One region of the Pseudomonas serbiensis genome, then DNA from elsewhere that is predicted to be linked to it. Evidence: predicted binding sites of a transcription regulator. Region 1 holds the regulator's gene; each other region holds the start of a gene.
The links. Region 1 encodes sigma-54, which starts transcription at its own class of promoters, with help from an activator protein. Its sites were predicted from a motif close to ANTGGCATNNANNTTGCTNT; they were not measured.
Positions count from the first base shown of each region.

Region 2: glnK (P-II family nitrogen regulator) is a predicted target of sigma-54. The motif match lies at 1,991-2,010, and genes of this name have one in related genera.
Region 3: flgB (flagellar basal body rod protein FlgB) is a predicted target of sigma-54. The motif match lies at 8,150-8,169, and genes of this name have one in related genera.

Region 1 is NZ_JAUQOO010000013.1:25,040-34,748, forward strand. Features, by position in the region: gene rapZ (RNase adapter RapZ) at 1-847, opposite strand, end outside; gene ptsN (PTS IIA-like nitrogen regulatory protein PtsN) at 850-1,314, opposite strand; gene hpf (ribosome hibernation-promoting factor, HPF/YfiA family) at 1,326-1,634, opposite strand; gene Q6A51_RS17035 (RNA polymerase factor sigma-54) at 1,711-3,204, opposite strand; gene lptB (LPS export ABC transporter ATP-binding protein) at 3,389-4,114, opposite strand; gene lptA (lipopolysaccharide transport periplasmic protein LptA) at 4,115-4,660, opposite strand; gene lptC (LPS export ABC transporter periplasmic protein LptC) at 4,647-5,219, opposite strand; gene Q6A51_RS17055 (hypothetical protein) at 5,232-5,384, opposite strand; gene Q6A51_RS17060 (KpsF/GutQ family sugar-phosphate isomerase) at 5,384-6,358, opposite strand; gene Q6A51_RS17065 (ATP-binding cassette domain-containing protein) at 6,676-7,485, shown strand; gene mlaE (lipid asymmetry maintenance ABC transporter permease subunit MlaE) at 7,485-8,282, shown strand; gene mlaD (outer membrane lipid asymmetry maintenance protein MlaD) at 8,282-8,749, shown strand; gene Q6A51_RS17080 (MlaC/ttg2D family ABC transporter substrate-binding protein) at 8,760-9,413, shown strand; gene Q6A51_RS17085 (STAS domain-containing protein) at 9,410-9,709, shown strand, end outside.
Region 2 is NZ_JAUQOO010000002.1:93,416-103,124, reverse strand. Features, by position in the region: gene Q6A51_RS03430 (hypothetical protein) at 1-503, shown strand, start outside; gene Q6A51_RS03425 (hypothetical protein) at 530-1,504, opposite strand; gene Q6A51_RS03420 (accessory factor UbiK family protein) at 1,530-1,796, opposite strand; gene glnK (P-II family nitrogen regulator) at 2,218-2,556, shown strand; gene Q6A51_RS03410 (ammonium transporter) at 2,590-3,927, shown strand; gene Q6A51_RS03405 (secondary thiamine-phosphate synthase enzyme YjbQ) at 4,171-4,596, shown strand; gene sutA (transcriptional regulator SutA) at 4,696-5,028, shown strand; gene Q6A51_RS03395 (HAD family hydrolase) at 5,260-5,961, opposite strand; gene xerC (tyrosine recombinase XerC) at 5,954-6,853, opposite strand; gene Q6A51_RS03385 (DUF484 family protein) at 6,856-7,590, opposite strand; gene dapF (diaminopimelate epimerase) at 7,604-8,434, opposite strand; gene lysA (diaminopimelate decarboxylase) at 8,439-9,686, opposite strand; gene lptM (LPS translocon maturation chaperone LptM) at 9,696-9,709, opposite strand, start outside.
Region 3 is NZ_JAUQOO010000003.1:297,858-307,566, forward strand. Features, by position in the region: gene flgJ (flagellar assembly peptidoglycan hydrolase FlgJ) at 1-1,122, opposite strand, end outside; gene Q6A51_RS06260 (flagellar basal body P-ring protein FlgI) at 1,133-2,242, opposite strand; gene flgH (flagellar basal body L-ring protein FlgH) at 2,256-2,969, opposite strand; gene flgG (flagellar basal-body rod protein FlgG) at 3,042-3,830, opposite strand; gene Q6A51_RS06275 (flagellar basal body rod protein FlgF) at 3,877-4,617, opposite strand; gene Q6A51_RS06280 (hypothetical protein) at 4,898-5,089, shown strand; gene flgE (flagellar hook protein FlgE) at 5,192-6,529, opposite strand; gene Q6A51_RS06290 (flagellar hook assembly protein FlgD) at 6,558-7,238, opposite strand; gene flgC (flagellar basal body rod protein FlgC) at 7,254-7,694, opposite strand; gene flgB (flagellar basal body rod protein FlgB) at 7,698-8,105, opposite strand; gene Q6A51_RS06305 (efflux RND transporter periplasmic adaptor subunit) at 8,340-9,623, opposite strand; gene Q6A51_RS06310 (TolC family protein) at 9,616-9,709, opposite strand, start outside.

The DNA.
Region 1 (9,709 bases):
CGCGGTGGCGGACCTGAACGTTCTTGAGTGATTGTTGCAGCACCTGACCCAGACGTTCTGTCAGGTAGACGGAGCGGTGATGCCCGCCTGTGCAGCCAATGGCAATGGTGACGTATGAGCGGTTGCTGGCAGCGAAGCGAGGCAGCCATTTGTTGAGGTAGGAAAAAATGTCCTGGAACATCTCCTCGACATCAGGCTGTGCTGCCAGGTATTCGACAACGGGAGCGTCAAGGCCGGAGTAGTCGCGTAGTTCCGGCTTCCAGTATGGATTGGGCAGGCAGCGAACATCGAACACCAGGTCCGCATCTACAGGCATGCCACGCTTGAAGCCAAACGATTCGATCAGGAAGGCGGTACCGGCCTCTGGCCTGTTCAGCAGGCGAAGCTTGATGGTATCGCGCAGTTGATAGAGGTTCAGGTGTGTGGTGTTGATCTTGAGGTCGGCCAGATCGATGATCGGCCCCAGCAACGTCGTTTCGTCGTGTATGGCCTCGGCCAATGAGCGATTGGCTGTGCTCAGGGGGTGACGACGGCGTGTTTCGGAGAACCGCTTGAGCAAGGTCGCTTCGTCGGCATCCAGATAAAGAATGTCGCACTGGATATTGCGTGCACGAACCTCGGCAAGCATTTGCGGGAAGCGCGTCAAGTGGCTCGGGAGGTTGCGTGCATCAATGGACACCGCCAGCAGCGGTTCGGCCAGTTCGGTGTTTATCAGGGCGCGTTCGGCCAGTTCAGGCAGCAGGCCGGCAGGGAGGTTGTCAACGCAATAGAAACCGTTGTCCTCCAGTACATCCAGAGCTGTGCTCTTGCCGGAGCCTGAGCGACCACTGACGACGATCATGCGCATGATCAGTTACCGTTCTGTACGTCCAGCACCACTTTATAAAGCGTTTCACCGCTTTCGGCACTGCGTAGGCGGTCACGTACTTCTGTGCGGTCAAGCATACTGGCTATCTGGCGCAGCAGCTCCAGGTGTTCATCGGTAGCAGCTTCCGGGACGAGCAGGACGAATAGCAGGTCTACCGGGGCGCCATCGATGGCGTCGAAATCGATGGGGGATTCCAGGCGCATAACAGCGCTGACAGGCGTTTCACAGCCTGCAAGGCGGCAATGGGGGATGGCAATGCCGTTGCCGAAACCGGTAGATCCCAGTTTTTCGCGGGCAACAAGGCTTTCAAACACACTTTGCTGATCCATGCTCGGTACTTCACGACCGATCAGGTTGGCAATTTGTTCGAGTACACGTTTTTTACTGCCGCCCGACACGTTCACGCATGAACGGCCGGGGGTCAGGATATTTTCAAGTCGGATCATTGGGATGAGTGTCAGCGAGCTGTCGCACCTTTAAGGATGTTCTGCTGCTTCTCCTTATGCTTGAGCAATTGTCTGTCGAGCTTATCAGTGAGAAGGTCGATTGCCGCGTACATGTCGTCATGTTCGGCGTTGGCTACGACCTCTCCACCATGGATGTGCAGAGTGGCTTCGATTTTCTGTTTCAGCTTCTCGACAGCCAGCGTGACCTGCACATTAGTAATCTTGTCAAAATGCCCTTCGAGCTTCTTGAGCTTGAGCTCAACGTATTCACGAAGGGGCTTGGTCACTTCCAGTTGGTGTCCACTGATATTGACTTGCATACAGCTTTCTCCTTTGCCAGTGCATAAAGAGGCAGGTGTTGAGTCCTGCCGCTGGAACGCTGTGGCTCTGCCTGCATCACATCAGTCGCTTGCGTTCACTCGAAGGTGCAATCCCCAGTGATTCGCGGTACTTGGCAACTGTGCGACGGGCTACTTGAATGCCTTGTGCCTCCAGTAAACCAGCGATCTTGCTATCACTCAACGGCTTTTTCTGATTTTCGGCAGCAACCAGTTTTTTAATGATTGCGCGGATAGCTGTCGAAGAGCATTCGCCGCCTTCGGAGGTGCTTACGTGGCTGGAAAAGAAGTATTTCAGCTCGTAAATGCCCCTTGGGGTGTGCATGAACTTCTGAGTGGTCACGCGGGAAATCGTCGACTCGTGCATGCCTACCGCTTCGGCGATGTCATGCAGGACGAGCGGTTTCATGGCCTCATCGCCGTATTCGAGAAAACCGCGCTGGTGCTCGACGATCTGGGTGGCAACCTTCATCAGTGTTTCGTTGCGGCTTTGCAGGCTCTTGATGAACCAGCGTGCTTCCTGCAACTGGTTGCGCATGAAGGTGTTGTCGGCGCTGGTGTCGGCACGGCGCACGAATCCGGCGTACTGAGGGTTGACGCGCAGGCGCGGTACCGACTCCTGATTCAGCTCTACCAGCCAGCGTTCGTTGTCCTTGCGTACGATCACGTCGGGCACGACGTATTCGGCTTCTGTGGACTCGATCTGGGAGCCGGGGCGAGGATTAAGGCTCTGGACCAGTTCGATGACCTGGCGCAGTTCGTCTTCCTTGAGCTTCATGCGGCGCATGAGCTGCGTATAGTCGCGGCTGCCCAGCAGATCGATGTAGTCGGTTACCAGGCGCTGTGCTTCTGCGAGCCAGCGGGTTTTTACCGGCAACTGACGCAGTTGCAGCAACAGGCATTCGCTCAGGTTGCGAGCGCCGATACCAGCGGGTTCAAATTGCTGAATGCGGTGCAGAACGGCTTCGATTTCGTCGAGTTCGATATCCAGTTCGGGGTCGAAGGCTTCGACTATCTCTTCGAGGGTTTCGTCGAGATAACCCTGGTTATTGATGCAGTCGATCAGGGTGACGGCAATCAGCCGGTCCTTGTCGGACATCGGCGCGACATTCAATTGCCATAGCAGGTGGCTTTGCAGGCTTTCGCCAGCGGATGTACGGGTGGTGAAGTCCCATTCATCGTCATCGTTGCTGGGCAGGCTGCTGGCGCTGGTCTGATAGACATCTTCCCAGGCGGTGTCGACAGGTAATTCGTTTGGAATGCGTTCGTTCCACTCGCCGTCTTCCAGGTTATCCACAGTCGGTGCGGTTTCCTGGTAGCTGGGTTCCTGAACGTCTGTATTGGGCTTTTGCTCGATGTTGTCAGCCAGAGGGTCGGAGTTGTCGAAGTCGTCGCCTTCTTCCTGACGTTCCAGCATAGGGTTGGATTCCAGTGCTTCCTGAATCTCTTGCTGGAGGTCCAGGGTCGATAACTGGAGCAAGCGGATAGCCTGTTGCAGCTGCGGCGTCATCGTCAGCTGCTGGCCCATTCTCAAGACTAGCGATGGTTTCATGGCAGGGGCTAAACACCTTATTCGCCGGCGCACATGCGCCATCCACTACAGGGCGCCGAAGCGCCAGCTTAAGCAAGTTATATGCCTGAATCTGAAGTGTTTGCCTAGAGCATCATGACAAAAAATGCATTGTCAACAGGATGTCCAGGCAAAGCTCGCATCAAAAGAGCTCACACAGGGTCGACTACAGGCGGAACTCGTGGCCGAGGTAGACTTCTTTCACCAACTGGTTGGCCAGAATGGTTTGCGAGTCGCCTTCGGCAATCAGTTGTCCATCGTTGACGATGTAAGCGGTTTCGCAGATATCCAGGGTTTCGCGGACGTTGTGATCGGTGATCAGCACGCCGATGCCCTTGGCTTTCAGGTGATGAATGATCTGTTTGATATCGCCCACCGAGATGGGGTCAACGCCTGCGAAAGGCTCATCGAGCAGGATGAACTTGGGGGCGGTGGCCAGTGCGCGGGCAATTTCCACGCGGCGACGTTCGCCACCCGAAAGGCTCATGCCCAGGTTGTCGCGGATATGGGTGATGTGGAATTCCTGAAGCAGGCTTTCCAGCTCCTTGCGACGTGCAGCGCCGTCGAGTTCCTTGCGGGTTTCAAGGATGGCCATGATGTTGTCGGCCACGGACAGCTTGCGGAAGATCGAGGCTTCCTGTGGCAGGTAGCCAATACCGGCACGGGCGCGACCGTGCATCGGCTGGTGGCTGACATCGAGGTCATCGATCAGGACGCGGCCCTGATCGGCCTGTACCAGGCCGACAATCATGTAGAAGCAGGTCGTCTTGCCTGCACCGTTAGGGCCGAGCAAGCCTACGATCTGACCGCTGTCGATGGACAGGCTGACATCGCGTACGACCTGACGACTCTTGTAGCTTTTAGCCAGGTGCTGGGCTTTAAGCGTCGCCATTTACTGGGCCTTCTGCTGTTCGGTTTTCTTTTTGGGCTGGATGACCATGTCGATCCGCGGGCGTGGCGCAGTCACTTTGGAGCCGCCATTGGCGCGGCCGGCAGTGACGATCTGCTTCACGGTGTCGTAGACGATCTTCTCGCCTTCGGAGGTGTTGCCGTCATTGATGACCTTGGCCTTGTCGATCAGCACGATGCGGTCTTGTGCCGCGTAATACTGGATGGTCACGCCATAAGCCTGCACGATCGGCTTGTCTACCGAGGGTTTCTGCTCGTAATAGGCAAGGTTGCCGACGGAGGTGAATACGTCGACTTCGCCTTGGGCATTACGAGTGATGGTCACGGTGTTGCCGGTGATCTTCATCGAACCCTGAGTGATGATGACGTTACCTTTGTAGGTGGCAACGCCTTTCTTGTCATCGAGCTGCGCGTCGTCAGACTGGATGTGGATAGGCTGATCGCGGTCGGTTGGCAGGGACCAGGCGCTCGGGCTTCCCAGTGCTGCGCCCAGGCCGAGCAAAAAAGGAAGAGTTTTAACGAGACTCATACTGTCCTCTTACGTTGGACAGCAGGTCCATCCTGCCGTCGTTCAAATACGCTTTCATTCCCTTGGCTGTCGTTACACCGCCAGCGGCGTCGATTCTAACGATTTGCTCGGTCTGCGCATATTGCTTCTGTGGGAATACGGTCATACGGCTACTGGTAATGATAGTCGTACGTTGTTTTTCGTCGGTGCGTGCAACACGTACCGAATCGATCAGTTCGACCTCTGTGCCGCCAGGCGAAACTTCGCCGCGTTCACTCTGGACGTGCCACGGGAACAGGGTGCCGCGGTACATATGCAGATCGGGCTTGGTCAGCAGGGTCACATCCGTGGCCTTGACGTGTTCGACCTTGTCTGCGGTCATGTCGTATTGCATCTTGCCGTCGGGCAGGTACTGCACGCTATGGGCATTGATGGCGTAATAGTCGATAGCGGTGTCGTCTTTTGTGGCGACAGGCTGATCCATGAAGCTTTCCGGGCTTATGTTCCAGTAGCCCGCTGCGGCAAGCAGCAGCGCCAGCACCCCGAAAAGCAGAAACGTACGAACTTTCTTGTTGAACATAAAAAATGGCTTCTATAAGGAGGCGGATTGGGCTGCTTCGAGGCTGCCCTGTTCGCGACTGACATGCCGGATCAATGGCAAGTCTGGCAGATCGTCGGCCGGATAGGTGACTTGTTCATGCTCATGGCCCGGATTCGGGGCTTTCGCAAACAGGGTGGCGGCCATTACATGACACCCGCACGCAGGAGATCCTGCAGGTTGAACGCACCTACCGGGTGGTCTTTGGCGTCGACGACGATCAGGGCGCTGATCTTGTGATCCTCCATGATCTTCAGGGCTTCGGCTGCAAGCATGTCTGCGCGGGCCGTCTTGCCGTGAATCGTCATGACTTCATCAATGGTGGTTTCGCGAATATCGATCGGACGATCCAGCGTGCGGCGCAGGTCGCCGTCGGTGAAGATCCCGGCCAGCTTGCCGTCGGCGTCGACGATTGCGGTCATGCCCAGGCCCTTGCGGGTCATTTCAAGCAGTGCATCGCGTAGCGGGGTGCCGCGCTGTACCTTGGGCAGGGTGTCGCCGGTATGCATGACGTTCTCGACTTTCAGCAGCAGGCGTCGACCCAATGCGCCTCCAGGGTGCGAGAACGCAAAGTCTTCGGCGGTAAAGCCGCGCGCTTCAAGCAGGGCGACAGCCAGAGCGTCGCCCATTACCAGAGCGGCAGTTGTCGATGACGTTGGCGCCAGGTTCAGTGGGCAGGCTTCGTGTTCCACCTGAACGTTGAGGTTGACGTCGGCGGCCTTGGCCATGACTGAGTTCGGGTTGCCGGTCACGCTGATCATCTGGATGCCCAGGCGCTTGATCAGTGGCAACAGCGTGACGATTTCGTTGGTCGTGCCGGAGTTGGACAGAGCCAGAATGATGTCGTCACGGGTAATCATGCCCATGTCGCCATGGCTGGCTTCGGCTGGATGCACGAAATACGAGGTCGTGCCGGTGCTTGCCAGGGTGGCGGCGATCTTTCTGCCGATGTGCCCGGACTTACCCATGCCGACCACTACGACACGTCCCTTGCTGGCCAGAATCATTTCGCACGCGCGCACGAAATCGCCATCGAGATGGCCAAGCAAGCCTTGTATGGCTTCCATTTCGAGGCGGATGGTTCGTTGCGCGGATTGAGTCAGGTCGCTGGATCGGCTCATATCTTGAATTAGTCGGCTTGCTGAAAGGCGGCGATTATAGCGGTAATGTACGATTCCCTCACGTCTGATCGTCATGGAGTTGTATTCGGGGCGGCTTGTTCAGCTTTTCAGGTTTATTGCAAGGGCTGTCCTGAGGTTTATTTCAACATGCAAAGGGTGTCTGCAAGGTGCGTCAGGGTATCTAACAAACAGGTTCTCTTCTTGGGTGGCGTGCTGCTGCGGTGATATAGTTCGCGGCTTGTTCGGCTGGCCCGCACTGTCTGTCTCTCGTCAGAGCACGACAGGAGAAGGGAGAGGCTGTATCGCAAGGAGTTTAGATGAGCGCCGATGACGCCTACGCGGTCGATTTGAAAGGTGTGTCCTTCAAACGCGGCACGCGCAGCATATTCAGTAATGTCGATATCCGTATTCCCAGAGGGAAGGTCACCGGGATCATGGGGCCTTCCGGCTGTGGCAAGACTACCTTGCTGCGTCTGATGGGTGCGCAGTTGCGCCCAAGTGCAGGCGAGGTCTGGGTCAATGGCCAGAACCTGCCCGAGCTGTCACGCAGCGATCTGTTCGATGCGCGCAAGAACATGGGCGTCCTGTTTCAGAGCGGCGCGTTGTTCACCGATCTGGATGTGTTCGAGAACGTTGCATTTCCCTTGCGCGTTCACACCGAGTTACCGGAAGAGATGATCCGCGACATTGTCCTGCTCAAATTGCAGGCAGTAGGTTTGCGTGGGGCTCTGGAGCTGATGCCTGACGAATTGTCCGGCGGCATGAAGCGCCGTGTGGCGCTTGCCCGTGCAATCGCTCTCGACCCGCAGATTCTCATGTACGACGAACCCTTTGTCGGGCAGGACCCGATAGCCATGGGGGTCCTGGTTCGTCTGATCCGTTTGCTCAACGATGCGCTGGGGATAACCAGCATCGTGGTGTCTCATGATCTTTCAGAGACGGCAAGTATCGCGGATTACCTGTACGTCGTCGGAGACGGGCAGGTGTTGGGGCAGGGTACGCCGCAGGAATTGATGTCCTCGGATAATCCGCGCATTCGTCAGTTCATGACCGGCGAGCCGGACGGCCCCGTTCCGTTTCACTATCCGGCACCGGATTTTCGTGAAGATCTTTTGGGGAAGCGCTGATGCGCAATAAGTCATTGCTGGACCGTATCCGCCTGTTTGGGCGTTCGGCCATTGATACCGTGGCAGTGCTGGGGCGATCCGGCATCTTCCTGGGCCATGCCCTGGTAGGGCGTGGTGGCATCGGCGGCGGTTTTTCGCTGTTGATCAAGCAGTTGTATTCTGTGGGCGTGATGTCTCTGGTCATCATCGTCGTGTCCGGTATTTTCATCGGCATGGTGCTGGCGCTTCAGGGGTTCAGCATTCTCGCCAGATACGGTTCGGAGCAGGCGGTGGGCCAGATGGTCGCATTGACCCTGCTGCGCGAGCTTGGCCCGGTGGTCACTGCGCTGCTGTTCGCCGGGCGTGCAGGCTCCGCACTGACTGCGGAGATCGGCAACATGAAATCCACCGAGCAGCTGTCGAGCCTTGAGATGATCGGGGTCGATCCGCTCAAGTACATCATTGCGCCACGCCTGTGGGCCGGGTTCATTTCCCTGCCGCTGCTGGCGATCATTTTCAGTGTGGTCGGAATCTGGGGTGGCTCTTGGGTCGCTATCGACTGGCTGGGCGTCTATGAAGGCTCCTTCTGGGCGAACATGCAGAGCAGCGTTTCCTTCACCAGTGATGTGCTCAATGGTGTTATCAAAAGTGTCGTCTTTGCCTTCGTGGTGACCTGGATTGCTGTGTTCCAGGGCTATGACTGTGAGCCCACTTCCGAGGGTATCAGTCGGGCTACGACCAAAACGGTTGTATATGCCTCGCTGGCAGTGCTGGGCCTCGACTTTATTCTGACCGCCTTGATGTTTGGAGATTTCTGATGCAAAACCGCGCAATCGAAACCGGTGTCGGCCTGTTCCTGCTGGCCGGGATCCTGGCTTTGCTATTGCTCGCCCTGCGTGTCAGCGGCTTGAGCGCCAGTGCGACCAATGACAGCTATAAACTTTACGCTTACTTCGACAATATCGCCGGTTTGACTGTCAGAGCCAAGGTGAGCATGGCGGGTGTCCCGATTGGCCGTGTAACGGCAATCGATCTGGATCGTGACACCTTTACCGGTCGTGTAACGCTGGAGATCCAGAAGAAGGTAGACAACCTGCCTTCCGACTCCACTGCCTCGATCCTGACCGCCGGCTTGCTGGGTGAAAAATACATTGGTATCAGCGTGGGTGGTGACCAGGCTCTGCTCAAGGATGGAAGTACGATCCATGACACGCAGTCATCGCTTGTGCTGGAAGACCTGATCGGGAAATTCCTGCTCAATACCGTGAGTAAAGAAGCCAAATGAGGAGCTTTAAATGATCTCTATCCTGCGCCGTGGTCTGCTGGTATTGCTGGCCGTGCTGCCCATGATGGCAAATGCGGCGACAACTCCGTCTGCTCATGACCTGGTAGATCGCACCACCAAGGAGTTGCTGAGCGACCTGGCCAGCAATAAAGAGCAGTACAAATCCAATCCGAGCGCGTTCTACGATGCCTTGAACCGTATCGTTGGCCCGGTGGTTGACGCTGACGGCATTTCCAGAAGCATCATGACCGTCAAGTATTCGCGCAAGGCTTCGCCTGAGCAGATGCAGCGCTTCCAGGAAAACTTCAAGCGCAGCCTGATGCAGTTCTATGGCAATGCGTTGCTTGAGTACAACAACCAGGGCATTACCGTTTCGCCAGCCAAGGATGAGGGTGCGGACCGCACCAGCGTCGACATGCAGGTAAAAGGCAATAACGGCGCGGTCTATCCTGTTTCCTACACCCTTGAGAAAATCAACGGTGAGTGGAAGGTTCGTAACGTCATCATCAATGGCATCAACATCGGCAAGCTGTTCCGTGATCAGTTCGCCGACGCCATGCAGCGTAATGGCAACGACCTGGACAAGACCATCGATGGCTGGGCAGGTGAAGTCGCCAAGGCCAAGGAAGTGACGACCGAAGCTGCGCAGAAGTCGGCGCAATGAGTGAGTCTGCCGTACGCCTTGGTTCGCCGGGTCAATTGCAGCTGACGGGCGTGCTGGATTACCGTAGCGGGCCGCAACTGCGCAAGCAGGGCGCGGCCCTCATCAAGTCCAGCGATGCGTCGAACCTGATTCTGGACTGCTCCGGTGTGGTGAAGTCCAGCAGTGTAGGCCTCGCCTTGTTGCTGGCGTTCATGCGTGACGCCAAGGATGCAGGCAAGTCGGTCAGCGTGCAGTCATTGCCTGAGGATATGCGGGAAATTGCCCGGGTATCGGGCTTGAGCGAGCTTTTGGACATT
Region 2 (9,709 bases), on a different contig from region 1:
CCAACGCCACCGAACACGATGCCAAGATGTTCGGCTCCCCCAAGGACCGTCTGGATTTCTACCGAAAGGAGATCCAGTACGAAACCACCATTCTGGCCAACCGAACGGATGCCTATCTGACTGCGCAATCCTTTCTTGTGATCGCTTTCGCTTCCTGCATGGCCAATCTCAATCCGGAGTGGGGCAAGCTGTTCACGATGTTTGTGCCGCCGTTTCTGGCGTTGTTGGGGGCGTTGAGTTCGTTGAATGCCTGGCCGGGGATTCGTGCGGCTTACGACATCATCGATCATTGGCATTACAAGCAAAGCGAGTTGCTGCGCAGTGAGCCGATCATGGGCATCGCGTATGACGAATCGCCGCTGTTCAATGAGCATGAGTCTACGCATAAGGGGTATCGCAAGGCGTTGCTGTTTTCGATGCGTACGCCCTGGATTTTTGCAGTTTTCTGGATTCTGCTCGGTAGTTGGGCAGTCTTTATTCAGGTGGTGGGTTTTGCCGGATAGCTTTGATCAAACCCTTGCCCTGACTTTCAAAACCAATCGGGGAAGTATTGCTCGTAGTTTCTTTTGCGTGGCGACCGGTCACCCGGTTTCAGTCTGGCGCGCCATTCGCGATAGGCGATATTCAGGCGTGAACGCCTGAGAAACTCTTGCAGGTCACGCTGGCTCTTCTCTTCTGTTTCCTTGAAAAAAAGGGCTTCCTGGGCATCCTGCTTTTCTCTTTCACGAGGCCAGTTTCGTTCTACGTGATCAATCCATTCACGCAGAATGAAGCTATCAGCTCTTTGCACCACGAAGTGGACCTTGGGTGTGTCGCTGGTCACTTCTCCGCCATCCTGTTCCAGTGCTTCTTTTACAAAGCCGACGAGGCCATAACGTTCGGTGTCCGACCAGAACACCGGCCCTCCGCTCATGCCACTCAGCTTTGTAATGGGAGGTAGTGCGTCGAGATCGCTGTAAAAGGTAACGCTGTGATGCTTGCCATCAGCGCCATTGCCTTCTGCGATGGCTCTTACAAAACCCATGCTCAGATTGGTGTTGCCTGACTTGTCTGACACATCCCTTTTTTCGGCAGTCGGGAATCCTGTTGCCATGGCGTAAGGCAGGGGCCAGACAGGATCATGTTCCGGGATCACGAATGGCCGTTTACCGATACTCAGGACATAAGCTTCGATGATTGGAGTTATAGCGACATCGGGCTGATTATTCGCGAAGTCCAGCGGCGCAGATATAAATGGGCCTTTGATCGTCAGCCCCTTGTTTACCGGGCAGAAGTAACGAAGGGGTTGATAGCTCTCGGCTGCCTTGCGAGCAAGAGAATCCACTACATGCTTGGCAGTGACGGCGTAGCACTTATTGCCATAGCGAATAAATGTGACCGTTCCCGTCAGGTCGTCTGGCTGGGGAAGGAAGCCACGATGCCCGAATTCCAGCCTGTGCAGCGCCAGGGTCGCTGAATGAGCCTTGGCGCCGTCAAGGTCATCGTGAAATTGAAACGTTGCCATGCATCCCTTCTTATCGCTCCAGACGTCAGTCGTCCCGGCCGCTGGCCCCGATCTTTTCTTCCATCTGCGCCACCTTCGCCTCCAGCGCCTCAAGACGAGCCCGTGTGCGGGCAAGGACGGCCATCTGGCTGTCGAACTCTTCGCGGCTGACCAGATCCAGTTTGCTGAAGCCGCTTTGCAGCAGGGCCTTGAACTGGGTCTCGAATTCGTTGCGTGGCAGTGGGGTTTCGCCGTTGAACAGGCGGGAGGCGTGGCCGCTCAGGGCGTCGAGGAAAGCTTTGGGCGCGAGCATGATGTTTTTCCTGAATCAGATGGGCGGCAGTGTAGCACGCAGCGTCTATAGTCATTTTCAGTGCATTGGCGATGCACAGTTATTGAGCGTCGGGGCGTGCACGAGTGCACTGTAGTTGTGCGTTGTTCGGTGGCCGATAGGGTTTTCACGGCTGAAAAAGTGCTCAAGGCCCTGTATTTGATGAATATTCAGGAGATGGCAAGCTTTCTGCTTAATGGCTTGTGACCCATGCACTGATGCAGTCGCTGTGACGAATGCAGTGCGGCAGGCGGAGCGGGGATGTGTTTCGTCAGAAGCGGTTTTCTGGAGTTGGTCTGGCCTTTAACCGGCGGCCGACACGTTACAAAGCCAGGCACTGCGCTTAGACTTGAGTCGGGTTTGTTTTCCTGGGGCAAGTCCACCAATTCGGGAGAAAGTTTTCATGAAGCTAGTCACTGCCATCATCAAGCCGTTCAAGTTGGACGACGTGCGCGAGTCGCTGTCCGAAATCGGCGTGCAGGGCATCACTGTTACCGAGGTAAAAGGTTTCGGTCGCCAAAAGGGACACACCGAGCTGTATCGCGGTGCTGAATACGTAGTCGACTTCCTTCCAAAAGTGAAGATCGACGTCGCTATCGATGACAAGGATCTGGATCGTGTCATCGAGGCCATCACCAAGGCTGCCAACACCGGCAAGATCGGGGACGGCAAAATTTTTGTTGTGAATCTGGAACAGGCTATACGCATCCGTACCGGCGAAACCGATACCGACGCCATTTAAGCCGCCAAACCCCACGCCCCAGGAGTAAACAATATGACTCTGCGTCAATTCGCAGGGCTAGGAGCCCTGTTGTCCCTCGTAACCCCTGGCCTTGCCATGGCGGCAGACGAAGTGGCAGCCCCTGTTCTCAACTCAGGTGACACAGCCTGGATGCTGACAGCTACCGCTCTGGTACTGTTCATGACCATTCCGGGTCTTGCCTTGTTCTACGGCGGCATGGTCCGCTCCAAAAACATTCTTTCCGTGATGATGCAGTGCTTCGCTATCACTGGTCTGATCAGCATCCTGTGGGTCGTTTACGGCTACAGCCTTGCGTTCGACACTACTGGTATGGAAGCTGGCGTCGTCAACTTCAACTCCTTCTTCGGCGGTCTGGGCAAGGCGTTCCTGGCGGGCATCACGCCTTCCAGCATCACCGGTTCTGCGGCCCTGTTCCCTGAAGCAGTGTTCGTCACCTTCCAGATGACCTTCGCCATCATCACTCCGGCCCTGATTGTCGGTGCTTTCGCAGAACGCATGAAGTTCTCCGCGATGCTGATCTTCATGGGCATCTGGTTCACTCTGGTCTACGCACCAATCGCCCACATGGTCTGGGGTGGTGTCGGTGGCCTGATGTGGGACTGGGGCGTTCTGGACTTCGCAGGCGGCACCGTCGTTCACATCAACGCTGGTGTGGCTGGTCTGGTTGCCTGTCTGGTACTGGGCAAGCGTAAAGGTTTCCCGACCACTCCGATGGCTCCGCACAACCTGGGTTACACCCTGATCGGCGCAGCCATGCTGTGGATCGGTTGGTTCGGTTTCAACGCCGGTTCCGCTGCTGCTGCAAACGGCACTGCCGGTATGGCCATGCTGGTTACCCAGATCGCTACCGCTGCTGCTGCTCTGGGCTGGATGTTCGCCGAGTGGCTGACTCACGGCAAGCCAAGCGCCCTGGGTATCGCTTCGGGCGTGGTTGCCGGTCTGGTTGCCATCACTCCGGCTGCCGGTACCGCAGGCCCGATGGGTGCCCTGATCATCGGTCTGGCGTCTGGCGTGATCTGCTTCTTCTGCGCCACCAGCCTGAAACGCAAGCTGGGCTACGATGACTCCCTGGATGCATTCGGCGTTCACGGTGTCGGCGGTATCGTCGGTGCGATCCTGACCGGTGTGTTCGCTGCTCCTGCACTGGGCGGTTTCGGTACTGTGACCGACATCGGCGCTCAAGTCTGGATTCAGTTCAAGGGCGTAGCCTTCACCGTCATCTACACCGCAATCGTGACCTACATCATCCTCAAGGTGCTGGACGTTGTCATCGGTCTGCGTGTGACCGACGAAGAAGAGTCCGTGGGTCTGGACCTTGCGCAACACAACGAGCGTGGCTACAACTTGTAATCAGCCGTAGTTGCAGAAAAATGCCCGGTCTCACCGGGCATTTTTTTTATCCGGACTTTGTGAACCATCCGCGCATTACAGCTTCCATTGTCTGTGTCGTTAGCGATGATTACGGCTTATCGGTATAGCGGTTGTAATGCTGTCACGGGGATGATCGTTAACTTGCGGGAGCGGCTTGTTTATTGCGCGCTTTGCTTTTTTCTCAGTCGAGTTAGAATGCGCGCCGAACGTGCGGAGAACGGTATGTGGCATCAATCCAGAATCACCCTCCGGGCAAGGCCTCGCGGGTTTCATCTGGTGACGGACGAGATACTGGCAGGCTTGCCTGAGCTGCGTGGTTGTCGAGTCGGATTGCTGCATTTGTGGCTGCAACATACCTCGGCCTCGTTGACCGTCAACGAGAATGCCGACCCGGCGGTACGTCGTGATTTCGAGCGCTTTTTCAGCCGTCTGGTCCCAGAGGGTACTGACGGATATGAACATAACGACGAAGGTCCTGACGATTTGCCGGCGCATTTCAAGGCCAGTTTGTTAGGCTGCCAGTTGGTTTTACCGGTAACGGCTGGGCGATTGGCGTTGGGCACCTGGCAAGGTGTTTATTTGGGTGAGCATCGAGAGGTTGGCGGTGCTCGCAATGTTCTTGCAACCCTTCAGGGTGAATGGACATGACCACTGTTTTCAGTGGTTGTTGAATTTTTTCCGACAGCCTTCGATTTTTGAGGCTGTTGGGCTATAACTAATCTGCTTTCGCAAGTCATGAGGTAGAACATGAGCGACGACGACAACGATAACGACGATCTGGTAGACGATCTGGAAGGTGAGGAAGACGGCGAGGAGCTTGCTGCTGCTCCTGAAGACGACGCTGCCGACTCTGATGATGGTGCTGAAGTCTCGGCTACACCTGCCAAGGGCAAGTCCAAGGCTGCTGTTTCGGTCGATGAGCTGCCCAGCGTAGAAGCCAAGAACAAAGAGCGTGATGCTCTGGCCCGTGCGATGGAAGAATTCCTCGCTCGTGGTGGCAAGGTGCAGGAAGTGGAGGCCAATGTGGTCGCCGATCCGCCCAAGAAGCCAGACAACAAATACGGTAGCCGCCCTATCTAAGGGGGCAATGACTGTATGAGAAAAAGCCCGCTGTCGCTGCGGGCTTTTTCTTGGGCGATGCTTTTGCAGGGGCGATCAGTCAGGGCATATGTGTACTTGTGGGAGGGGCCTTGGCCGCGACGACCTGCTGACAGGCAACATATTTTCAGCGCCTGAAACTATGCTGTCGCGGCCAAGGCCCCTCCCACTGATTGTGAGTCTAGCCATCAGACTTTTGAAAGCAGCCTCTTATCAGCATTGCCCCTGCAGGCGTTTCAGGATCTCGGGTAGCTGGTTCAGATTGCTGATCTCGGCATCCGGTCTTTTCTCGGACTCCCAGACCTTGCCTTGCGGGTTGTACCAGATGGCTCGCAGACCGGCGCGCTGCGCGCCTTCTATATCGTCGCTGGGGTGGTCGCCGATATGGACGGCGTTGCTGGCGTCGCTGTTGCCACGTTTGAGCGCTTCCAGAAACGGCGCGGGATCGGGTTTGCCGATGCCCAGGTCTTCGGCGCATAGCGCGAAGGTGAAGTAGTCCGCCAGACCCAGGCGACGCACATCGGCATTGCCGTTGGTAATGACGCCCAGGGTGAAGGTCTTGGCGAGGATTTCCAGGGTCGGTTGCACCTCTGGGAATATCTGCACCTGATGCCGGGCATGCAGGAACACTTCAAAACTCTTTTCGGCCAGGTCCTGTGCTTCGCAGGAGCCGTATCCTGCGTCTTGCAGGGCATGAAACAGTACCCGTCGTCTCAGGGCGCTGATGCGGTGCTTGAGGGTCGGCTCGGCTTCGACCAGGCGTGAGCGGATTTCCCACAAGTGTTCGATCGGCAATGGTCCGAGCCTGGGCGCATGCTCGCCCAGCCAGTTGCGCAGTACCGTTTCGGCACTGGCGATGGCCGGGGCCGTGTCCCATAACGTGTCATCGAGATCGAAAGTAATGAGCTTAATCATCGGCAGATCCTTTGCGTCTGGCGCGGGGGTGGGCGCTGTCGTACACGCTGGCCAGATGTTGAAAGTCCAGGTGGGTATAGATTTGTGTGGTCTTGATGTCGGCATGGCCGAGCAGTTCCTGCACGGCGCGCAGGTCCTGCGAGGACTCCAGCAGATGGCTCGCAAATGAGTGACGCAGCATGTGCGGGTGCAGGTTTTGTCCCAGTTCTCGTTCTCCGGCGGTCTTGACCCGCTTCTGGATCGCTCGTGGGCCAAGGCGTTTGCCTTGCTGGCTGACGAACACTGCGTCGTCCTGCGGGTTGGCCAGGGCGCGCAGGGGCAGCCAGGTTTCCAGTGCCTGACGGGCTTTGCTGCCCACCGGAAGCACGCGCGTCTTGCTGCCTTTGCCGAGCACCTGGACCAGTCCGTCGCTCAGGTCCAGCTGGTCGAGGTTCAGGCTCGTAAGCTCCGACAGTCGCAGCCCTGAGGAATACAGCAGTTCAAGGATGGCCTGATCACGATGAGCCAGAAAATCATCCTCGACTGCGCCATCGAGAAGTTGCGCTGTGCGGTCGGTGTCGAGGGTCTTGGGCAGTCGCCGCTCGCCTTTGGGAGGCGCAAGACCATTGGCGGGGTCGTGCTCGCACAGGCCTTCGCGGCACAGGTACTTATAGAGCCCGCGCACTGCCGACAGCATGCGCGCCAGGCTTCGTGAGGACTGGCCTTGCTGATGCTGGCGGGCAATGAAGCTGCGCAGGTGCTGGATATCCAGGTCCACCCAGCTTGAGATATTGGCTTTCTTGCTGAATTCGAGGACTTTGTTCAAGTCGCGCCGGTAGGCTTCCAGCGTATGGGGCGACACCTGACGCTCACTGCGCAGGTGAGTGCAGTAGGCGTCCAGATGCTGTTCCATGCCTAGCGAACCGAGCGTAGCGAGTGAGTGAAGCGTGGCAGCAAGCGGCTCAGCACGTCAGCGATATAGCTGAGGAACAGGGTGCCGACCGAGCTTTTATAGTGCTGTGGGTCGCGGCTGCCGATGGCGAGTACACCGTGCAGGCCCAGATGATTCAGGGTCACGATTGCGGTGGAGCCCACTTCCTTGCTTTGTTCGTCGCCGAACAGGAAGGTCAGTTCATGCTCGCGCAATGCGCCGCACACTGTTTTCTCGCCAATCAGGCCGCCAATGGCTTTCTGTGCGTCGGCACTGCTTACCCAACGGCCGACCGGCATGGGGTTGTCACTGAACAGGACAAGGCTGACAAAAGGCACCTTGAACTCCTGACGCAGGCTGTCTTCCACCGCAATGATGAGTTCATCCAGGCTGGTGGCGTCCATCATGGCGAGGTTGAGGCGCCGGGTTTTCTCGAACAGACGATCGTTGTCGCGGGCAACATCCATCAACTGCGAGAGTCGATGACGCATTTCGATATTGCGTTCACGCAGCAATTTGAGCTGACGCTCGACCAGCGAGACAGTATCGCCGCGCTGGTGAGGGATACGCATCGACACCAGTAACTCGTCGTGTTCGGCGAAGAAGTCCGGTTGTTTGAGCAGGAAAGCGATAACCGCCTCTGCTTCAAGGTTTGGCACTGCGCTATCGGCAGGCGATTCGCTGGTGTTGCTGGTTGAAGCCGGAGGCTGATCGGTCATCGCATTTGCTCACTCATAGACGAACTTGGCCTTCGTAAACCCGTACTGCCGGGCCAGTCATCATGACAGGATGCCCAGGGCCTGCCCACTCGATGGACAAGCGCCCGCCGGGCAAGTCGATCAACAGAGGTGAATCCATCCATCCCTGGCTGATGGCTGCGACGGCCGCAGCGCAAGCGCCGGTGCCGCAGGCCTGGGTTTCCCCTGCGCCGCGCTCCCAGACGCGCAGTTGCGCACGCTGGCGATCGATGACGTGAAGAAAGCCCACATTGACCCGTGCCGGGAAGCGCGGGTGATGTTCGATCTTCGGACCCAGTTCATGCACCGGCGCACCGTTGATGTCGTCCACCCGCAGGACCGCATGGGGGTTGCCCATGGAAACAGCGGCCAGCTCGACGTTCTGCCCGTCGACATCAACGTCGTAGCTCAGCGCCTGGGCAGGAGCCGTGAACGGAATCTCTTGCGGGGTCAGGCGTGGCGGCCCCATGTCGACACTGATCTGCCCGTCGTTGCGGACATCCAGCTCGATGATGCCGCTCTTGGTCTCGACACGGATCTGGCGTTTGGCTGTCAGGCGCTTGTCCAGCACGAAGCGGGCGAAGCAGCGGGCACCGTTGCCGCACTGCTCCACTTCGGAGCCATCGGAGTTGAAGATCCGATAACGGAAATCCACGTCCGGATTGCTGGGCGCTTCGACGATCAGCAACTGGTCGAAACCGATGCCGGTGTGGCGGTCGCCCCATTGTTTGGCGTGCTTGGGCAAGATATGAGCGTGCTGACTCACCAGGTCCAGGACCATGAAGTCATTACCCAGCCCATGCATCTTGGTAAAACGCAGCAGCATGGGTTTACTCCGGCAGCAGGCTTTCGCCAGCGAACAGCTCGGTCACGGTTTCGCGACGGCGCACTTCAAAGGCTTGTGAACCATCGACCAACACTTCGGCAGTACGGCCGCGCGTGTTGTAGTTCGAGCTCATGACAAAACCATAGGCGCCGGCCGAGTGAACAGCCAGCAAATCGCCTTCAGCCAGAGCCAGTTCGCGGCTCTTGGCCAGAAAATCACCGGTTTCGCAGATCGGGCCGACGATGTCATAGGTACGTGCTGCGCCATCGCGTGGGCGCACGGCAGTGACATCCATCCAGGCCTGATACAGCGCCGGGCGAATCAGGTCGTTCATGGCCGCATCGACGATGGCGAAGTCCTTGTGCTCGGTGTGCTTGAGGTACTCGACCTGAGTCAGCAACACGCCCGCATTGGCCACGATGAAGCGGCCCGGCTCGAACATCAGCCCCAGGTCACGCCCGGCAAGGCGCTCGCGCACGGCCTTGATGTAGTCAGCCGCCAGCGGTGGCTCTTCATCGCGATAACGAACGCCCAGGCCGCCGCCCAGGTCGATGTGACGCAAGTGAATGCCGCAGTCGCCAAGACGATCCACCAGATCGAGCAAGCGATCCAGTGCATCGATGAAGGGTTCCAGAGTGGTCAGTTGCGAGCCGATATGGCAGTCGACACCCAGCACTTCCAGGTTCGGCAACTGCGAGGCGCGAACGTAGACGTCTTCGGCGTCCGCGATGGCGATGCCGAACTTGTTCTCTTTGAGGCCCGTGGAAATGTACGGGTGAGTGCCTGCATCCACGTCCGGGTTGACGCGCAGGGAGATCGGCGCACGGACATTCAGCTCGGCAGCCACGACTTGCAGGCGTTCGAGTTCGTCAGTGGACTCGACGTTGAAGCAATGCACGCCGACTTCAAGGGCGCGGCGCATGTCGTCTCGGGTCTTGCCGACGCCGGAGAATACGATCTTTTCGGCTTTGCCACCGGCTGCCAGCACACGCTCCAGTTCGCCACGGGACACGATGTCGAAACCGGCGCCCAGACGCGCCAGGACATTGAGTACGCCCAGGTTGGAGTTGGCTTTTACGGCGAAGCACACCAGATGCGGCATGCCGCTCAGGGCGTCGGCGTAGGCACGGTATTGCGCTTCGATGTGAGCGCGGGAGTAGACATAGGTCGGCGTGCCGAAACGCTCGGCAATGGCAGACAATGCTACTCCTTCCGCGAACAGCTCACCGTCGCGGTAGTTGAAGGCGTCCATGTAATTCCCTTAAAGATGCTTGT
Region 3 (9,709 bases), on a different contig from region 1:
GGCGTAACCGGCCTTCTGCAATTCTTTTACATACTGTTCAGAGTTATCGGCGGAGTTGATGACTTCTTTATAACGATTGTTGTTCTGCAGCAGACTGACCAGGTCATGGAAGCTGTCAGCGTAGGAATCGTAGGAACGGAAGTCCGCCGTTTCCTTGACCATCTTGCCGTCACGGAACTCGCTGGTAATCGCACGAGCCTGCGCGCCCTGCCAACTGCCGGTTGCCTTGATGCCAAACAGGTTGTGGCTGCTACTGCCATCCTGTTGACGCATGATGGATTTACCCCAGCCGGTTTCCAGCGCAGCCTGCGCCACCAGCATGACGGGATCGACCCCGATACGCGCTGCCGCCTCCTTGGCCAGAGGCAACATGGTCGCCACAAACTGGTCGGAGTTGCTGAAGGCGCGCTTGGCAGGAGCCAATGGCGGCTGAGCCATGGTACGAACATATTGTGGCTCGGCAAGATTGGGGTCCAGCGTCCAGTCACCATTGCTGCCAGTCGCCGTCGCGCGCTGCGCAGACAATGGGCTATTGGTGTTGGCCGTTGCCGTCGAAGGCACAATCCCCAGCAACAATCGGTCAGTAAGCTTGCTGGGCAATGCCAGACGACGCGAATTGAGCAGCGCCATGTCATTGCGCCCCTCGACAGAGCCTGTAGCGCCCACCTTGTCTGCTGCCGCCGAGCGCGTCGCCCACAACGGACGCTGATAGACACTGGTGGCCAATCCCGTCTTGGCGGCATCCGCAGCGGCAGCCGGGCTTTCAGTCGTCGCAGCCGCGTGATTGACACCCTTGTCCTTGGACAACTGACGCATCAGCACATCCTGCAAGCCGATACCATTGGCGCGGGTCGACAAGGTCACTGCCAACTGCTGGTCATACATGTCCTGATACTGCCGTGTTGCCGCAGTATTCAGCGGATTGTCCTTGGCCAGGACTTCGTTGGCCGAACGCATGGCCTTGAGCATCTGGCTGACGAACAGCGACTCGAACTCCCGGGCAACCTTCTTCAGGTTTTCCGGGCTGTCCTTGTCGCCATTCTTCAAAGCGGCCAGACGATTGACGTCGGTATAGGCACCCGAATCGACCGTCGTGGAAATTCCGCTCTTGGGCATATCCATGCTCGATTCCTCAGATCACGATCAGGTCGGCTTGCAACGCGCCAGCCTGCTTCAATGCTTCAAGAATGGCCATCAAGTCGCCAGGAGCAGCGCCCACCTGGTTCACCGCACGGACGATCTCATCCAGCGTGGTGCCCGGGCCGAACTTGAACATCGGGTGCATTTCCTGCTGGGCGTTGAGCCTTGAACGCGGCACGACAGCCGTCTGCCCGTTGGAAAGCGCGCCGGGCTGACTGACGATCGGATCTTCAGTGATGGTCACGGTCAGGCTGCCGTGAGTCACGGCGGCTGGCGATACCTTGACGTTCTGACCGATCACGATAGTGCCGGTACGCGAGTTGATGATGACCTTGGCGGCGGTCTGGCCCGGATCGATTTCCAGGTTTTCCAGAATCGACAGGTAATCCACACGCTGCCCCGGATCCAGAGGCGCGGTCACACGAACCGAACCACCGTCCAGAGCCTGGGCGACGCCTGGGCCAAGCATGTCGTTGATCTTGTCCACAATGCGCTTGGCAGTGGTGAAGTCGGAGCGATTGAGGTTCAGCGTCAGGCTGTTGCCCTGATTGAAACCGCTCGGCACTGCACGCTCAACCGATGCACCACCCGGAATACGACCAGACGAAGGAACGTTGACAGTAATCTTCGAGCCGTCGCGACCTTCAGCATCGAAACCACCGACCACCAGGTTGCCCTGGGCAATGGCGTAGACGTTGCCATCGACACCTTTGAGCGGAGTCATCAACAGGCTGCCGCCGCGCAGGCTTTTGGAGTTACCGATGGACGACACACTGATATCCACCACCTGACCTGGCTTGGCGAATGGCGGCAGGTCCGCATAGACCGCTACTGCAGCAACGTTTTTCAACTGCACGGTGCCGGAACCGCTCGGCACCTTGATACCGAACTGCGACAACATGTTGTTGAAGGTTTGCAGAGTAAACGGCGTCTGAGTGGTCTGGTCACCCGTACCATTGAGGCCCACGACCAGACCATAACCGATCAATTGGTTGGCCCGGACGCCCGAGATACTGGCGATGTCCTTCAGGCGTTCGGCCTGAACACCGAAGGCGGTGGACAGCAGCAGGGTTGCCGCAATCAGTTGCTTGAACTTGATCATGTCTATCCCGCTATCAGAAAGGGAACAACGGGCTGAGGAAGAACCGGTCGAACCAGCCTGGCTGGTTGGAGTCGGCAAATGCACCAGTACCTGAATACGTAATACGCGCATCAGCCACTCGCGTGGATGACACAGTGTTATCGGTGGCAATGTCGTCGGCACGAATCAAACCGGCAATACGGACCAGCTCGTCACCGGTATTGAGGGTCAGCCATTTTTCGCCACGCACTGCCAGAATTCCGTTAGGCATCACATCAGCTACCGTCACCGTCACCGAACCGGTCAGGCTGTTGCTCTGGGCGGCCTGCCCCTGACCTGCGGTAGAACGTGCGCCCGTGTAGCCGGCATTGAGACTCAGGTCGTTACTGCCGATCGGGTTATTGGTCGTCAACCCGGAACCGAACAACGAAGTCAGACCCAGGTTGGCAGTGCTGTCCTTGGTAATGGCAGAACTGGCAGCCTTGCTGGAAGCCATACGCTCGGAAAGCGTGATGGTGATGATGTCACCCACCCGGAAGGCCTTGCGGTCGCCGTACAGGTTCTGCTCGAAACCGGCCTGATAGATCGCGCCATTGTTGGCAGCGGCAGACATGGGCGTGCGCGGCAACACCGGCGCGTAATAAGGGTCATTAGGCTTGGCAGAAGGCGCCACACAGCCTGACAGCAAAGCGATCCCGCACAAAGGGGCGATCAATACTGAAAAACGCAGAACACTAAGGCGTTTCATGACACTTGAAACCTCGCGGTGTAGCAGGCGCCGATCGGGCGCCCTGTCGATTTGAGCAGATACATCAGGGTCTTACAGATTCTGAGTCAGGTTCTGCAACATCTGGTCGGCAGTGGAGATCACTTTGGAGTTCATCTCGTAGGCGCGCTGAGTGGTGATCATGTTGACCAGCTCTTCAACCGTGCTCACGTTGGAGTTTTCGAGAGTGTTCTGCAGGGTCGTACCCAGACCGTTCAAGCCAGGAGTACCCACTTGAGGCGCGCCGCTGGAACCGGTTTCCAGGTACAGGTTGCCGCCAATGGCCTGCAGACCGGCCGGGTTGATGAACTCGGCAGTCTGAATATTGCCGATGACCTGCGGCGTTGCAGTAGCACCCGCCACAGTGATCGAAACAGTACCGTCCTGACCGACCGTGAAGGTCTGGGCGTTTTGTGGAACGACAATCGCAGGCTCCAGGGCATAGCCATTGGCAGTCACGATCTGGCCGTTGGCATCCAGGTGGAAAGTACCGTCGCGGCTGTAGGCGATGGTGCCGTCAGGCTGCGAGATCTGGAAGAAACCGCGACCATTGATTGCCAGGTCCAGAGGGTTTTCCGTGGTTTGCAGGCTGCCTGCGGTGAAGTTCTTTTGCGTGCCGACAATGCGCACACCGGTACCCAGTTGCAGACCGGACGGCAGTTCGCTGTCCTGGGTCGACTGAGCACCTGGCTGACGCTTGATCTGATAGAGCAAATCCTGGAATTCGGCACGATCACTCTTGAAACCTGTGGTCGAAACGTTCGCCAGGTTGTTGGAGATTGTGGTCAGGTTGGTGTCCTGAGCAGCGAGGCCGGTTTTCGCAACATATAGTGCAGGAAGCATTCGTTTTCTCCTCAAGCGCCGGATTGTCGACGCAAGCTGTCAATGGTTAGCCAAGTTGCAAGACGCGAGCCATCGCCTGATCATCTTCTTCAGCTGTTTTCATCATTTTGACGTGCAATTCAAACTGCCGGGCCAAGGCCAGTACCGAGGTCATTTCCTCCACGGCATTGACGTTGCTCGCCTGCAGAAAGCCGGACTCGACACGCACATTGGCGTCGACCGGCGCAGCCTGGCCACTCTTGGTGTGGATCAAACCGTCAGGGCCTTTTTCCATGGTGCTCAGGTCAGGGTTGACCAGCTTGATACGGTCAACTTCCGCCATGACCTGCGGGCTTTCACCCATCGAGCGAATACTGATCGTGCCGTCGGCACCGATTTCGATCTGCTGCTCAGGCGGCACGGCAATCGGCCCGCCGTTGCCCATGACCGGCAAACCACTGCCGTTGCGCAGCACACCCAGAGCATCGATATTCATGCCGGCACTGCGGGTATAGGCCTCACCACCATCGGCAGTCTGAACCGCAATCCAGCCATCACCCTTGACGGCGACATCCAGCTCACGACCGGTCTGGACCAGCGCGCCACCGGAAAAGTCAGTACCCGGACGTTCGCCCATCGCATAGGCACGCGAAGGCATGACCTCGCCAAATACCGGCATCGAACGGGCCTGTTGCAGGTCGCGCATGAAGCCATTGGTCGATACGTTAGCCAGGTTGTTGGCATGAACCTTTTGCGACTGAGCGTTTTCAGACGCCCCGCTCATTGCGACATAAAGCAACTTGTCCACAGTCTTCCTCCTCCGACAGACGCTTGCCGCCTGTAGCTGTTCTGCATGGGAGAAAGCAATTTTTGAACCAACTTTTCAGAATGGATACAAACGCCTGATTCTCTTGTAAAAACCGGAGCATGCCGGACAACCTTCGGCACCGCGCCACACAAGAGCGGCGGTAGATTGCCGCCACCCAGCCAACCCGCCTGACACACCGCCAAAAAAACTTCGCTCACCCTGACCGATACGCCTGACGAGGGTGATAATCTTGCCGGGAACCCACATAACGGGAATCGTCATGCACTTTCGAGCGCGTCTTCTCGCCAGCATTGCAGCCCTGCTGATGACCAGCCCCCTCCTCGCCCAGGCCGCTCCTGCGCCTTATTACAGATGGCAGGGCGACAGCAGGATCGTCTGCGCCCAGACCAGCCCGGGACCGGGATGGAAACGACTGAACGGCTCGTTTATCAAGTCCGACTGCTCGGTCTGAACAGCACCCCGAAAAGCGCTCCCTGCATCGGATTTCACAACCGCCACAAACAAGAAAGCCCCTCGCAAGGGGCTTTCTTCAACACTTCATCAAACCTGATTATCAGGTCATCTGAATAGTGGTCTGCATGATGGTGCTTTCAGTCGAAATGGTTTTCGCATTCGCCTGATAGTTGCTTTGCGCCTTGATCAGGTTGACCAGCTCCAGTGTCAGATCGACGTTGGAGTCTTCCAGCGCCTGGCCCGTGATGTAACCCAGAGTGCCTGACTGCGGAACACCGGTCACAGGCAAACCAGAGGCGAAGGTTTCACGCCAGTTAGTACCACCCGCCGGAGAGAGCCCCTGCACGTTGGCGAATGTCGTCAGAGAAACCTGACCAATCACCTTCGACTGACCATTTGTGTAGGACGCAAACAGGTTGCCACTGGCATCCACGCTCATATCCTTGATCTGTCCGGCTGCATAACCATTCTGGGTCTGAGTGATAGGACCCGAAACAGAAGCCGTCTGGGTAGCCTGAGTCATGTCCAGCCTGATACCCGAAGTGACGCCAACAGCACCGTTGGCAACCCAGGTCGCCGAGGTACCCGTACCGGTTTGCATGGCAGGGACCCAATTGTTGACCTGGAAAGTACCATCGGCATTGACTGCAACGTTGGTACTGGCCGACGGAACAGACGGGGTTGCCGCCGTATTGATGACCATGTTGCCGGACGTGTCGAAAGTCAGGTCGTTACGGTCAGCTGTGGTACTGGCCGGGTTGCTGATACTGCGACCATCGATCAGCGAATACATGGCCCAGGTGTTGGTACCTGTTTTAGCCAGGTAAGTTTCCAGAGAGTGCTCGTTACCCTGAGAATCGAAGACCTTGGTGCTATAGGTAAAGTTATAGCTATTGGTATTCGTCGCATCGAAAGGCGTGATAGTCGGAACTGTAGAGGTCGAATTAAGGTTGGCGACGTTGGTGATAATGCTGGTCGGACTCGCCGCCTGATTTGAACTGTCAACCCTCAGGTTGCCCGAGACACCAACAGCAACATTGCCGTTCGCATCAACGTTGTAACCCTGAAGATTCATACCCGCACTATTGACGACGAAGCCATCCTTGTCGGTACGGAATGCACCGGCACGGGTATAGAGCGTCTCGCCGCTGTTGCTGAGCATGAAGAAGCCATTACCGTTGATTGCCAGGTCCAGACTGTTACCCGTCCCAGTGGTAAGACCGCCTTGGGCAAACTGCTGAGAAACGGCAGCCGTGGTCACGCCACTACCAATACTGGTGCCGCCGGAAGTGCCACGAATCGACTGAGCATACTGATCAGCAAACTCGATACGCGATTGTTTGAAGCCTGTTGTCGCCACGTTGGCAATGTTGTTGCCGGTAACGTCGAGACTTTTGTTTGCCGCATAGAGCCCACTAAGGCCGATATTGAATGACATGTACCACTCCTACGCCGTCTAGTCGGCTCTATATTCCGATTGATTGCACTTTGGACAAAGCGATCGAACTGCCGCCAGCCAGGTTTAGAGTCATTTCCCCGCCACTCACAGCCGTGGTCACACTGTTGACCGTTGCTGGAAGATAAGTCGAGAGACCATTGTTTGTGCCGTTGATAGTGCCATTTGCAATAAAACTGTAGGTACCGGACGGCATGGCGGTGCCCTCACTATTGAGGCCATCCCAGGTGAAACTTGCATTGCCTGCACTTCTGGAACCCAAATCGATGGTATCGACCAGATTATTGCTGGCGTCGTAGACCTTGACCGTCGTCGCTGACGTTGAAGCAGGCACTACAACAGAACCAGTCAAACCTTTACTGGTATCCACCTGAGCGGTACCGGTTTCGACAATCACCGAACGACCCACCAGCGAAGAAGCCTGCAATGCCTGCGAGGACTTGTAGCTGGTCGCAATCGAGTCAACGGTCGACGTCAGGTTCTGCATGCTTTCCAGACTACTGAACTGCGCCAACTGCGCAACGAATTGCGTGTTGTCCTGCGGATCCAGCGGGTTCTGGTTCTTCATCTGCGTGACGAGCAACTGCAGGAACGCATCCTTGCCCAGCGCTTCGCCCGAACTGCTCGCACTGGCTTTGGGGTTCTGCAGCGAACTTATAAAATTCGTCGAGACATCGTTTTCAACGGCCATAACTTTCGCCCTTTATCACTGACCGAGGGTCAGAACCTTCTGCATCATGGATTTTGCGGTGTTCATGATTTCGGCGTTCGTCTGGAACGAACGGCTGGCGGAAATCATGTCGGCCATTTCTTCCACGACATTGACGTTGGGGTAATAGACATACCCGTTCTTGTCGGCAGAAGGGTGATTAGGCTCGAAGCGCGCCTCAAGGTTGGAACTGTCTTCAATGATGCCGCTGACCTGAACGCCCTGACCGGCATCGCCCTGATCCTGAAACAGCGAGCCACCGTTGGACTGCTGACCCTGCAACACGGTCGCAAATACCGGGTGACGGGCACGGTAAGTCTGATCCATGCTCGATGAAACAGTCTCGGCGTTGGCGATGTTACTGGCCGTGGTGTTCAGACGTGTGGTCTGGGCACTCATGGCGCTGCCGGCAATGTTGAACACATTGGCTAGTGACATGAATTATTCTCCGCGCAGGGCTGAAACCAGCCCTTTGAACTTGCTGTTAAGCAGGGTGAAACTGGCCTGGAAACCCATGGCGTTATCGGTGTAGCTGGCCTGCTCGACCTGCGAATCAACGGTGTTCTGGTCCAGCGAAGGCTGAGACGGAGTGCGGTACATCAACGTACCGTCGCCACTGCTCATGCCCTCGGCTTCGATATGACGGCTATTGGTCATGTTCAGCGCAAAACGACCGTTCTGAGCCTTCTCGCTTTCGGCGGCCAGCACCGAGGAGAAATCCAGATCACGGGCCTTGAAGTTCGGGGTATCGGCGTTGGAAATGTTGTTGGCCAACACCTCTGCACGCTGAGCCCGGAAGTTAAGGGCCTTTTCGTGTATGCCTAATGCTTTATCGAAGCTGATGCTCATTTCGGGAAACCTTTGCCGGTTGACCTGATTCTCGTATCACTGAGAAAGCAATCAGCGTGCCAAATCCACAAAACCAGTGTTTACGGGGGTTGTAGCGACGGCCAGAGCGGCAATGCCAGAAAAGCGGCAAGGCATTTCCGCTATGAGAGGGTAAAGCGGCAAGGGATGTGTCGTTTTTTTGCCATGTCAGCGGCAGGCATGGCCGGCCGCTGACAGCAGAAATCCCCGAGCCCGTCACTGTGCAGTGGCAGGCAACTCGACATAACCGGGTTTCAAGCCCGAAACTTCGACACCCTGAGGCATCGCACGGCCGACAGTGACAATGACCTGCTGCGGCGCATCGGCCATTTCCTGTCGATAGACAACAAAGGTCCTGCCTTCAGCATCCTGGCGCAAGGCTTCAGGAGCAAGTACGAAACCGTTTTCAGCGCGGTAAGTCACGATAGCCAGCCGCGCACTCATGCCAAGACGCACTTTCGATTGCTGAGCAGCGGTCAAGGAAGCGATGTTTATGACAACCTCATAAGTCGTACCGCCACCGAACATATCGGAGGCCACACCCTGAGCAGCAATGGAAGAAATAGCGCCATCGAGGGTAATACCATCGAAACCATCACCCGTGACCTGCACAGGCATACCCTCAGCCAACTGATGCAGGTCCGCCTCTTCGACACGAGCAACCGCCCTGATCTGCTCCAGGCTGGCCAACTCAAAAAGCGGCACCCCTTGAGCCATGCGCATTCCTTGCTGGACCAAAGGAGAGGCGCCCCCTTCAGGCCTTTGGGGACGCAATACAATGCCGGCAAACGGAGCCTCGATTGTGCGCCGGGCATGCAGCGCCTGCAAAGCCTGATAGCGCGACTGGGCATTGGCCAGCTCCATTTCAGCTATCTGCCGGTTTTCCCCTTTCCCCTTCTCCATCACGGTGCGTAACTCCGCCTGAGAGGCAACCATATCAAGCTGCTGCATTCTGGCTTGTTGCTCAAGCGCCTCCACATCCATGCGAGCCACAATACCGCGCTCAAACAAGCGGCGAGTGTCAGCCAGTTTTCGCTCGGTATCACTCAAACCATATTGCGCAGTGGTCACGGTACGCCGCGCCCGTGCCATTTCCTCGCCCTGCGCCCAGTTCTGCATGTCCTTTACTGACCGCTGAAGCTTCAATTGAGCGGCAAGCGCCTCACGCAACTGAATATCCAGTTGTGCCGTATCCAGCGTCAGCAAATGCTTGCCACGCTCCACTTGCTGCCCTTCGACAACAGTAACCTCCTGCACAACACCCTCAAAGGGAGCCGCCAGAGTCGAGCGGCTGGCAGCTTCGATTCGCCCAACCAGCCCCAACTGGTTTTCCAGCAACTGCGGCTGCACAGGAACCCAGCTGACACCCGGAGATATCGGCTCAAGCCGCGATTGATAGCCATAGACAATGCCCACAAAAAGCCCGGCCGCAACAACACCCGCGACAACAGCCCGGCCACTGACGCGAGATATGCGTAATCGCGCCAGATACTTAGTCATTGAGATCAATCTCCCAGCTCTCCAGGGTCGTACCCAGCCTCTGATCCAGGTCAGTCTGAGCATTAAGATAGGCAATCAATGCATTA